One region of the Kitasatospora sp. NPDC041917 genome, then DNA from elsewhere that is predicted to be linked to it. Evidence: riboswitches for the same ligand, from Rfam matches in the RefSeq annotation. Region 1 holds a riboswitch; the other holds the start of a gene.
The links. A riboswitch is a leader RNA that binds a small molecule or an ion and turns the genes downstream of it on or off. The one in region 1 is predicted to bind guanidine.
Positions count from the first base shown of each region.

Region 2: it holds a riboswitch for guanidine, as region 1 does, so the genes downstream of both, ACZ6EM_RS18565 (DMT family transporter) here and ACZ6EM_RS04585 (MBL fold metallo-hydrolase) in region 1, are expected to answer to the same signal.

Region 1 is NZ_JBVJBI010000003.1:178,620-183,397, forward strand. Features, by position in the region: gene ACZ6EM_RS04575 (DHA2 family efflux MFS transporter permease subunit) at 1-1,031, shown strand, start outside; gene ACZ6EM_RS04580 (Uma2 family endonuclease) at 1,102-1,650, shown strand; gene ACZ6EM_RS04585 (MBL fold metallo-hydrolase) at 1,673-2,530, opposite strand; guanidine-III (ykkC-III) riboswitch at 2,542-2,609, opposite strand; gene ACZ6EM_RS04590 (DUF397 domain-containing protein) at 2,643-2,840, opposite strand; gene ACZ6EM_RS04595 (DUF397 domain-containing protein) at 2,837-3,022, opposite strand; gene ACZ6EM_RS04600 (helix-turn-helix domain-containing protein) at 3,019-3,834, opposite strand; partial or broken gene fes (enterochelin esterase) at 3,902-4,778, opposite strand, start outside.
Region 2 is NZ_JBVJBI010000013.1:156,244-161,021, reverse strand. Features, by position in the region: gene ACZ6EM_RS18575 (xanthine dehydrogenase family protein molybdopterin-binding subunit) at 1-2,142, shown strand, start outside; tRNA gene ACZ6EM_RS18570 (tRNA-Cys) at 2,229-2,300, opposite strand; guanidine-III (ykkC-III) riboswitch at 2,386-2,451, shown strand; gene ACZ6EM_RS18565 (DMT family transporter) at 2,496-2,810, shown strand; gene ACZ6EM_RS18560 (MFS transporter) at 2,935-4,374, shown strand; gene ACZ6EM_RS18555 (polysaccharide deacetylase family protein) at 4,378-4,778, opposite strand, start outside.

The DNA of each region.
Region 1 (4,778 bases):
GGCTGCTCACCCCGGTCGGGATGACCCTGCTGTTCCGGGCCTTCGCCCCGCACGAGCGGGCGGGCCTGGGCCGCATCCTGATCGTCCCGACCGCGCTGATGCCCGCCCTCGGGCCGCCGCTCGGCGGCTTCCTCACCGAACACCTCTCCTGGCACTGGCTGTTCCTGGTCAACGTGCCGATCGGGGTCGCCGCCGTGATCATCGGGCTGATCGGCCTGCGCGGCGAACAGGAGCCCCCGGCCGGCCGCTTCGACACCACCGGCTTCCTGCTCGCCACGCCCGGCCTCGGCCTGCTGACCTACGCCCTCGGCTTCGGCCCGGCGCACGGCTGGACCTCCCCGGGCGTGGCCCTCGGCGGACTGCTCGGCCTGGCCCTGCTGGGGGCGGCCGTACGGCACCAACTCCGCTCCCCCGAACCGCTGGTGGACCTGCGGCTGCTCGCCGACCGCACCTTCGGCGCGGCGAGCTGGCTCGCCCTGCTGACCTCGGCCGGGCTGATGGGCGCGCTGTTCGTGCTGCCGCTGCTCTACCAGGCGGCGCGCGGCGCCACCGCCCTGGACGCCGGGCTGAGCGTCTTCCCGGAGGCGATCGGCCTGATGGCCGCCTCGCAGGTGGTCGACCGCCTGCTGCCCCGGCTCGGTCCGCGCCGGCTCGCCCTGCCAGGCCTGCTGCTGGCGGCGGTCGTCCTCGCCTCCCTCGGTTTCGCCGAGAACCCGTGGGCCGTACGGGTGTTGATGTTCTGCGTCGGCCTGATCCTGGGCACCGCCGTCCTCACCGTCCAGATCGCCGGCTTCGCCGACGTCCCCGGCCCCGCGATGGGCCGCGCGATGGGCCTGTTCACCATCCTGCGCACCCTCGGCGGCGCCCTCGGCATCGCCGCCACCGCGGCCCTCATCGGCGCCCTCGCCGACGGCACCGACGCCACCCCCTACCGCCTCGCCCTCCTCCTCACCGCCGCCCTGGTCGCCGCCGGCACCCTGTTGGCCCTTCGCCTCCCCACCGAAGCTCCGGGCCCACCCCCGGAGGAATGACGCCGGTGCGGTCCGTGGTCCTCCGGTGCTCCGACTGCCCTACGGTGGTCGGAGCACCGGAGGAGAGCCCATGAACCCTCAGCACTACCGTCTGCTTGAAGAGGCCTGCCGCAGCCTGCCGGACGGCTACAAGGTCGAGCTGTCCGGTGACGTCATCGTCATGCAGACGTCACCGTCATCGATTCACCAGCTCAACCTGGCGATCGTCCAGCGCCAGTTCGAGGCGCACTGTCCTCCCGGCTACTTCCCGACGGGGAACAGTGACCTCTCCTCGCCCGAGTTCGGCACCGTTCGCAACCCCGACCTCACCTACCTGCCCGAGGACGTCATCGAGCTGGGCCGCGAGATCCCCGCCGACCTGGCGCTGATCGCGGTCGAGATCGTCTCGCCGTCCAACCCCGACAACGACTGGAGCGGGAAGGTCCGCGACTACCCGCGGATGGGCTTCCCGCTCTACCTGATCGTGGACCCCCGGCAGAAGACGGTGACCCTGTTCTCCGAACCCAACCGCGACCGCTACCACACCAGGACGGAGCGGGAGTTCGGGGAGAAGCTTCGCATCCCCGCGCCCTTCGACTTCGAGCTGGACCTGACCCGGCTGGTGCCCTACCGGGACTGATCGGCCGCGGGACCGGGGGAGTTCACTCGCTCGGCCAGAGGATCAGGTCGTCCAGCGGGTACCGGCGCGGCCGGTCGCCGAGTTCGGCGACGGCCGCCCGGATGCGGTCCAGGTGGGCGGGGGTGAGCTGGAGTGGAGGTTCGTCGGGCTGGTAGGTGGTGCGGATCGGGTAGTCGACGCCCGGCTCGCGGGTCATCTCGATGTGGCAGCCGAGCACGTGCGTCACCGGGTGGCTCCCGGCGAACGCGGCCAGCCGCTCGACGGTGCGCCGGAAGGCCGGCCAGTCGTCGATGTACAGCCGCCCCGGATAGACGGTGTCGCCGGTGAGCAGGAAGCCCGTCCACGGGTCGTAGAAGGTGACCGCCGCCTCGTGGTGTCCCGGCGTGGCCAGGCACTTCAGCACCCGCCCGCCGCCGAGGTCGACCAGGGCCACGGCCTCCTCGTCCCGGTCGAAGCCGAAGTACGGCCAGGCGGTGGGCAGATCGGCACCGACCAGGGTGGTCGCGGGCCGGTCGGTGAACTGGCCGTCGCCCGCGACGTGGTCGCCGTGCGGGTGGGTGTGCAGTACCAGCAGCCCGTAGCCGTCCCGGGGGTTGCGGGCGAGCCACGCCTCCACCAGCCCGTCGACCGTCGCGCGCAGCGGGAAGTACGCGGCCTCGGCCGTCGCCCCGGTGTCGATCAGCACCGCCCGCTCCGTCCCGAAGAGCAGGAACAGGAACGGGGCCTCGTAGTTGATCGCCTTGTTCTGCCGCAGGATGACGGTGTGCTCGTCGTACTCGTGGACCTGGATGTCCGGATCCGTGTTGTGCTTCGCGGACGGGGAACCGTGGATCCACCGCACGTCCAGTGGACGGGCGATCGGTGCACCGGCAGCGGCCATGACGCCTCCAGAGTGCGTCGTCTTGGCAGGCCGGGTACGGCGCACGTCTCGTCCGGGGCCGGTGCCGCTGCACCGCCCCGGGGACGCTAGCACGGGGGCCTTGGCAGCGGCTTCAGTGGTCCGGAGAAGCGAGGCCTCGGGCGAGCTGAACGAAGTCGGTCCAGGCCTCGGCGGTGAAGGCGAGCTGGGGCCCGGTCTTGTCCTTGGAATCGCGGACGCGGACGGTGCCCGGGGCGAGGGCGACCTCGATGCAGGCGCCACCCTCGCTCCCGCTGTGACTGGACTTGAACCAGGCCAGTTCGGTGTTCACATTTCCTTCGCGAGCTTGTTGATGAAGTCGGCCCAGGCTTCGGCGGCGAAGGCAAGCCGGGGGCCGCTCTTGTCCTTGGAGTCGCGGACATGAACGGTGCCCGGAGTGGAAGCGACCTCGACGCAAGCGCCGCCTTCGGTCCCACTGTGGCTGGACTTGAACCAGGCCAGTTCGGTGTTCATAGCTCCTCCGCCAACTTGGCAATGAATCCTGTCGAGGCCTCGGGGTTGAGGGCTCGTTGAAGGATCATTGCATGGCGTTGGCTCAGCAGGCTGACCTTCTCCGGCTCTGAGTGGAGCAGGCCCATCGCCTGTCCTTCCTCGTACGCCAGCCGCTGGTGCTCCGGGCTGTCGAGCAGGATGAAGGGGCCGTTCAACCCCGGGTGCGAACCCGAGCCCGGTACGACCTGAATGATGATGTGGCGTGCTTTGCCGACGGCCAGCAGGTGAAGGAGTTGGCGCTTGTGGGCTTCTCCGCTGCTGAGGGCGTTCCGCAGCGGCGTTTCACCGATCAGGAAGTTGAACGACTTCGTTTGGGTCGCGAGTACGGTCTGGCGTGCGAGTCGCGCCGCAACGCGCTCATCGATGGTGTTGTCATCGAGCGGAGGCCAGTGCGCGTTGAGGAGCGTTCGAGCTGTTTCCTCGGTCTGGAGGAGCCCTGGAATCAGCAGTGTTTCGAACCAGTGGATGACGACGGCCTCGGCTTCGTAACGCATGTACTCCTCAGCGAAGTACGGATACTTCTCGGGTAGCAGGAACTGCGCCCCCGCCACCAGGATCCCCTTCGCGTCGCACATGTCGTCCGCCACCTGCAGCAGGTGCATCGAGGGCTTGCGCCGCCCCGCCTCCATCGACCGCAGGCTCTCGATGCCGTATCCGGCCTCGGTGGCCAGGTCCTCGCGGCTGACACCCGCGCGGGTCCGCCACAGCTTGATCTGGTTGCCGCAGTACTTCCACGACATCGGCGGCGGCGCGGCGGACGAGGGCGCGTTCATGGGGTACCTCCAGGCCGATCGGTGCGAAGTTCGACGCTAGACGCCTGATGGCCTGGAGGTATGCGAATCAGCCCGAAACCATCCCCTCGGGTGACCCGAGCAGGTGCGCGAGCCCGTCGGCCAGGCCGCCGCGCCAGCAGGCGTAGTCGTGGCCGCCGTTGAACTCGTGGTAGGCGAGGTCGTAGCCGCGGGCCGTGAGGACGTCGCGCAGGTGGCGGTTCTGGGCGAGGAGCATCCACTCCTGGAGCCCGACCTCGATCCAGAAGCGGGCCTGCCGTCGTTCCTCGGCGGCGAGACGCCGGGTCAGCCATTCGCTGCCCGCGTCGAACTCGGTCTCGTCGGGCCACCAGAAGGAGCCGGACTGGGAGAGCGCGTTGCCGAAGCGTTCCGGGCGGCGGTAGGCGGCGTAGGCGGCGGTGAGGCCGCCCGCGCTCTGGCCCGCGATCACGGTGGCGGTCGGGTCGCCGCTCGCGCCGAACTCCTTTGTGGCCCAGGGCAGCAGGCGGTCGGCGAGGAGGTCGATGAAGGCCGGGTTGCAGCTCAGGTCGTCCGGGCGCTTCGGCCCCATGGTGTGCACCAGCAGGGTGACGGTGGGCGGGATGGCGCCGTCGGCCGTCAGGTTGTCGAGGGTGTCGCCGGCGGAGAGCACCTCGCCCCACATCTCGCCGTCCAGCAGCACCGCGACCGGGTACGGGCCACCGTCCGGCCGGTGTCCGGCGGGGAGGTGGACGTCGACCCGCCGGCCGGCCACCGTGTGGGCGAGCGTCCGTCCGCGCGGCACGCCGTCGCGCCGCGCCACGTACGGTTGTGCGGGGGCGGCGGGCAGACTGAGCACCGAGGCGGGGTGGCGGCCGTCGCGGGCGGGCAGCCGGGGCTCGGTGTCGTACGGGTCGGGGCGGGCCTGGTCGAGGACGCGCAGCCAGTCGGGCCGGGCGGTGCCGGGG
Region 2 (4,778 bases), on a different contig from region 1:
CCGCACCCGCACGCCCGGATCCGGGGCATCGACACCTCGGCCGCGCTGGCGCTGCCCGGTGTGCACGCCGTGGTCACCGCCGCCGACCTGCCGCCCGGACCGGACGGCACCCCCGACGGTGCCCCGGCCGGGCCGATCGTCGCCGACCGGCCGGTGCTGGCCGCCGGCGTGGTGCGCCACCACGGCGAGCCGATCGCCGCGGTGGCCGCCGACCACCCGGACACCGCCCGGCTGGCGGTCGGCCTGATCGCGGTCGACTACGAGCCGCTGGAGGCCGTCACCGACCCGGAGCAGGCCTTCACCGCGCCGCCGCTGCACCCGGACGGCAACCTGTTCCGCCACCTGCCGCTGCGCACCGGGGACCCGGACGCGGTCGGCGAGATCGTCGTCGAGGGCCTCTACCAGGTCGGCCGGCAGGACCCGGCCCCGCTCGGCGCCGAGGCCGGGCTGGCCGTACCGCGCCCGGACGGCGGCGTCGAGCTGCACCTGTCCTCCACCGACCCGCACGGCGACCGCGACCGCACCGCCGCCTGCCTGGGCCTGGAGCCGGACCGGGTCCGGCTGGTGGTCACCGGCGTGCCCGGCGCCACCACCGACCGCGAGGACCTCTCGTTCCAGGTCACCCTGGCCCTGCTGGCGCTGCGCACCGGCCGCCCGGTGAAGATGACGCTCACCCGCGAGGAGTCCTTCCACACCCACACCTCGCGCCACCCCGCGCTCCTGCGCTACCGCCACCACGCCGACGCCGAGGGCACGCTGGTGAAGGTCGAGGCGCAGATCCTGCTGGACGGCGGCGCCTACGCGGACGTCTCCGCCGAGGCGCTGGCCGCCGCGACGGCCTTCTCGGCCGGTCCGTACGTCTGCCCGAACGTCTTCGTGGACGCCTGGGCAGTGCGCACCAACAACCCGCCGGCCGGCCGGATGCGCGGCGAGGGCGCCCTGCAGGCGTGCTTCGCGTACGAGTCGCAGCTGGACCAGCTGGCCGCCCGGATCGGCGTGGACCCGGTGGAGATCCGCCGCCGCAACGCGATGTCCACCGGCGACCCGCTGCCCACCGGTCAGGCCGTCACCTGCCCGGCGCCGGTGCGCGCCCTGCTGGACGCGGTCGCCGCCGAGCCGCTGCCGGCCCTGCCGGTGGACGACCCGGACGCCGAGTGGCTGCTGCCCGGCGGGCCCGGCGGCGCGGGCGACCCGGCGGCGGTGCGGCGCGGGATCGGCTACGCCGTCGGCATGGTGCACATGCTGGGCGCCGAGGGCGAGGACGAGGTCTCCACGGCGACCGTGCGGGTCAGCGGGGACCACGCCACGGTGATCTGCGCGGCGGTCGACGCCGGGCAGGGCTTCGCCACGCTGGCCCGGCAGATCGTGCAGACCGTGCTGGGCGTCAGCGAGGTCTACATCGCCCCGGCCGACAGCGACCAGTCGATCGCCGGGCCGTCCGCCCGCGGCCGGCACACCTGGGTCTCCGGCGGCGCCGTCGAGCGGGCCGCGCTGATGGTCCGCCACCAGCTGCTGCAGCCGATCGCGGCGAACTTCGGGATGTCGGCGGAGCTGCTCCAGATCGCCGACGGCAAGATCACCTCGTACGACGGGGTGCTCGGCATGCCCGTCGCCGAGGCGCTGGAGGGCAAGGAGCTCTGGGCCACCGCGCAGTGCCGCCCGCACCCCACCGAGCCGCTGGACGAGGCCGGGCAGGGCGACGCCTTCGTCTCCATCTCGTTCTGCGCGATGCGTGCGGTGGTGGACGTGGACATCGAGCTGGGCGCCGTGCGGGTGGTCGAGATGACGGTCGCCCAGGACGTCGGCCGGGCGCTGAACCCGCGCCAGATCGAGGACCGGATCGAGGCGGGGGTGGCCCAGGGCGTGGGCCTGGCACTGCTGGAAGACCTGCGGACGGAGGGCGGGGTGCTACTGAACCCCTCGCTCACCGGCTACCGGCTGCCCACCGCGCTGGACACCCCGGAGGTGCGGATCGCCGCGCTGCTGGAGGAGCGCGACGTGGTGGCCCCGTTCGGCGCGAAGGCGGTCGGAGCCGTGCCCGCGGTGGTCGCCCCGGCGGCCGTCGCCGCGGCCGTGCGCGCCGCCACCGGCCTGCCGGTCGGCCGGCTGCCGATCCGGGCCGAGGACGCCGTCACCGCCTGACCGGGAGCTCCCGGGAAAGGCGGAAAGCAGGGAAAGGAAATTGCCGGTCGACTTTCGGAGTCGACTGGCAATTTCCTTTTCCGGTGAGGCCATGGCGGGAATCGAACCCGCGTGCACCGCTTTGCAGACGGTTCCCTAAGCCACTCGGGCACACGGCCAGTGAATTCATAGTGGCCGATCCGGGGGAGAGGGGTCAATGCCCTTTTGTAAATTCTGTATGGCAATGTGTGCTACCGTCGGGGACAGGTGGCGGTATTTCCGCCACCCCGGACGAGCGCGTCGTACCCGGTGACGACAAGACGGCGCAGTTCAGCGGCAATCCGGCCGCTGTGGACTGCGGAGGTAGCACCGTCATGGCCTGGCTCGTTCTGATCGTCTCGGGTGTCCTGGAGACCATTTGGGCGGTCGCCCTGGAATCGTCCAAGGGCTTCACCCGCCTCGTTCCCAGCCTCGTCTTCGGCATCGCACTGCTGTTCAGCATGGGCGGCCTGGCGTACGCGATGCGCACCATTCCGATCGGCACCGGCTACGCCGTCTGGGTGGGCATCGGAGCGGTCGGCACCGCGGTCTACGGCATGGCCGTCCTGGGGGATCCGGTGACCATGGCCCGGATCGCCTGCCTGCTGCTGATCGTCTCCGGCGTGGTGGGCCTCAAGGTGCTGCACTGACCTCCGCCGTGGTCCCGGCCTGGGCCCGTCCTGGGTCCCGGGGCCCGTCCTGGGCCCTGCGGCCGAGGAGATCACCGACCGGGGTCAGGGGTCATCGGGGCAGACGGCTCTTACGATGTTACGTATGACCACTGCCTCCCCCACCTCGGTCGACCCCGTACCGATACCCCTCGACGACGACCCCGGTGGTGGGGTCCTCGGCGGCCGCTACCGTGCGCTGACGCTGGGGATCGTCTCGGTGGTCCTGGTGATCGCCTTCGAGGCGACGGCCGTCAACACCGCGATGCCGACCGCGGCCCGCGAGCTGAACGGGCTCGGGCTGTACGCGTTCGCCTTCTCCGGCTACTTCACCACCACCCTGTTCGCCCTGGTCGTCTCCGGCCAGTGGTGCGACCGGAGCGGCCCGCTGCGGCCGCTGTTCAGCGGCATCGCCGTGTTCGGCGTGGGGCTGGTGGTGGCCGGGACGGCACCCGGAATGTGGGTGTTCGTGGCCGGGAGGGCCATCCAGGGCCTCGGCGGCGGGCTGGTGATCGTCGCCCTGTACGTGGTGGTCGGCCGGGCCTACCCGGAGCGGCTGCGGCCCGCGGTGTTCGCGGCCTTCTCCTCGGCCTGGGTGCTGCCCTCGATCATCGGTCCGCTGGTCTCCGGGGCCGTCACCCAGCACCTGGGGTGGCGCTGGGTGTTCCTGGCCGTGCCAGTGCTGATCCTGCTGCCGCTGGCCGTGATGGGCCCGGCACTGGCCCGCACCGAGCGCGAGCACCCGGTGGCCAGGGGCGCGGCCTTCGACCGCCGTCGCACCCTGCTGGCCGCGATGGCGGCGGTCGGCGCCGGCCTGCTGCAGTACGCGGGCCAGCGGCGCGACCTGATCGGGCTGGCCCCCGGGATCGCCGGGGCGGCGCTGCTGGTGCCGGCGGTCCTCGGCCTGCTGCCGGCGCGGACCCTGCGGGCCGGCCGGGGACTGCCGGCCGTGATCCTGCTGCGCGGGCTGGCCGCGGGGGCGTTCTTCGCGGCCGAGGCCTTCATCCCGCTGATGATGACCACCCAGCGTGAGCTCTCGCCGACGCTGGCCGGCCTGACCCTGACCAGCGGCGGTCTCACCTGGGCGCTCGGCTCCTGGCTCCAGGGCCGGCCCGGGGCGGAGCGCTACCGCACGGTGATGATCCGGGGCGGCTTCGTGCTGACCGCGGTGGCGATCTCGGGCGCCGCGCTGGTGCTGTTCCCGGCGGTGCCGGCCTGGGCCGCGTCGGTGGCCTGGGGCGTCGGCGGCGTCGGGATGGGGATGGCGATCGCGAGCGTCAGCGTGCTGATGATGAAGCTCTCCACCCCGGAGGACGCCGGGGCCAACTCGGCCGCGCTCCAGATGAGCGACGCGCTGGGCAATGTGCTGCTGACCGGTCTGGCCGGGGTGATGTTCGCGGCGCTGGGCGGCGGCTCGCTCGCCGCCGCCCACGGGGGCGGTGGGGAGGCCGGCTCGCCCGGCGCCTTCGCGGTGATCCTGCTGTCGATGGCCGGGGTGGCGCTGCTCGGCGCGGTGCTCTCCGGCCGGGTGCGGACGAAGGCCTGACGGTCAGCCGGCGGTGGCGCCGGCGGGGGCCGCAGCGGGGGCCGTGGTGGGGGCCGCGGCCCCCGCCGGGGCGCCGAGGAAGGCCTCCCAGCCGCCGGCCGGGGACTGCCCCGGGGCGAGGGTCTGGAGCTTGCGCAGCACCGCCGGGTCCTGGGCGTCCAGCCAGTCGACCAGCTGCCGGAAGGACACCAGCCGGACCTCCGGCTTGTCCGCGATGGTCCTGAGGACGTCCTCGACGGCGTTCATGTAGATGCCGCCGTTCCACTCCTCGAAGTGGTTGCCGATGACGTACGGCGCCCGGTTGCCGTCGTAGGTGCGGTCGAACCCCATCAGGTAGGCGTCGCGGGCCTGGGTCTGGAAGCCGGGGTGGAGCGCCGGGTCGGCCTTGGTGTTGGGGCCGCACT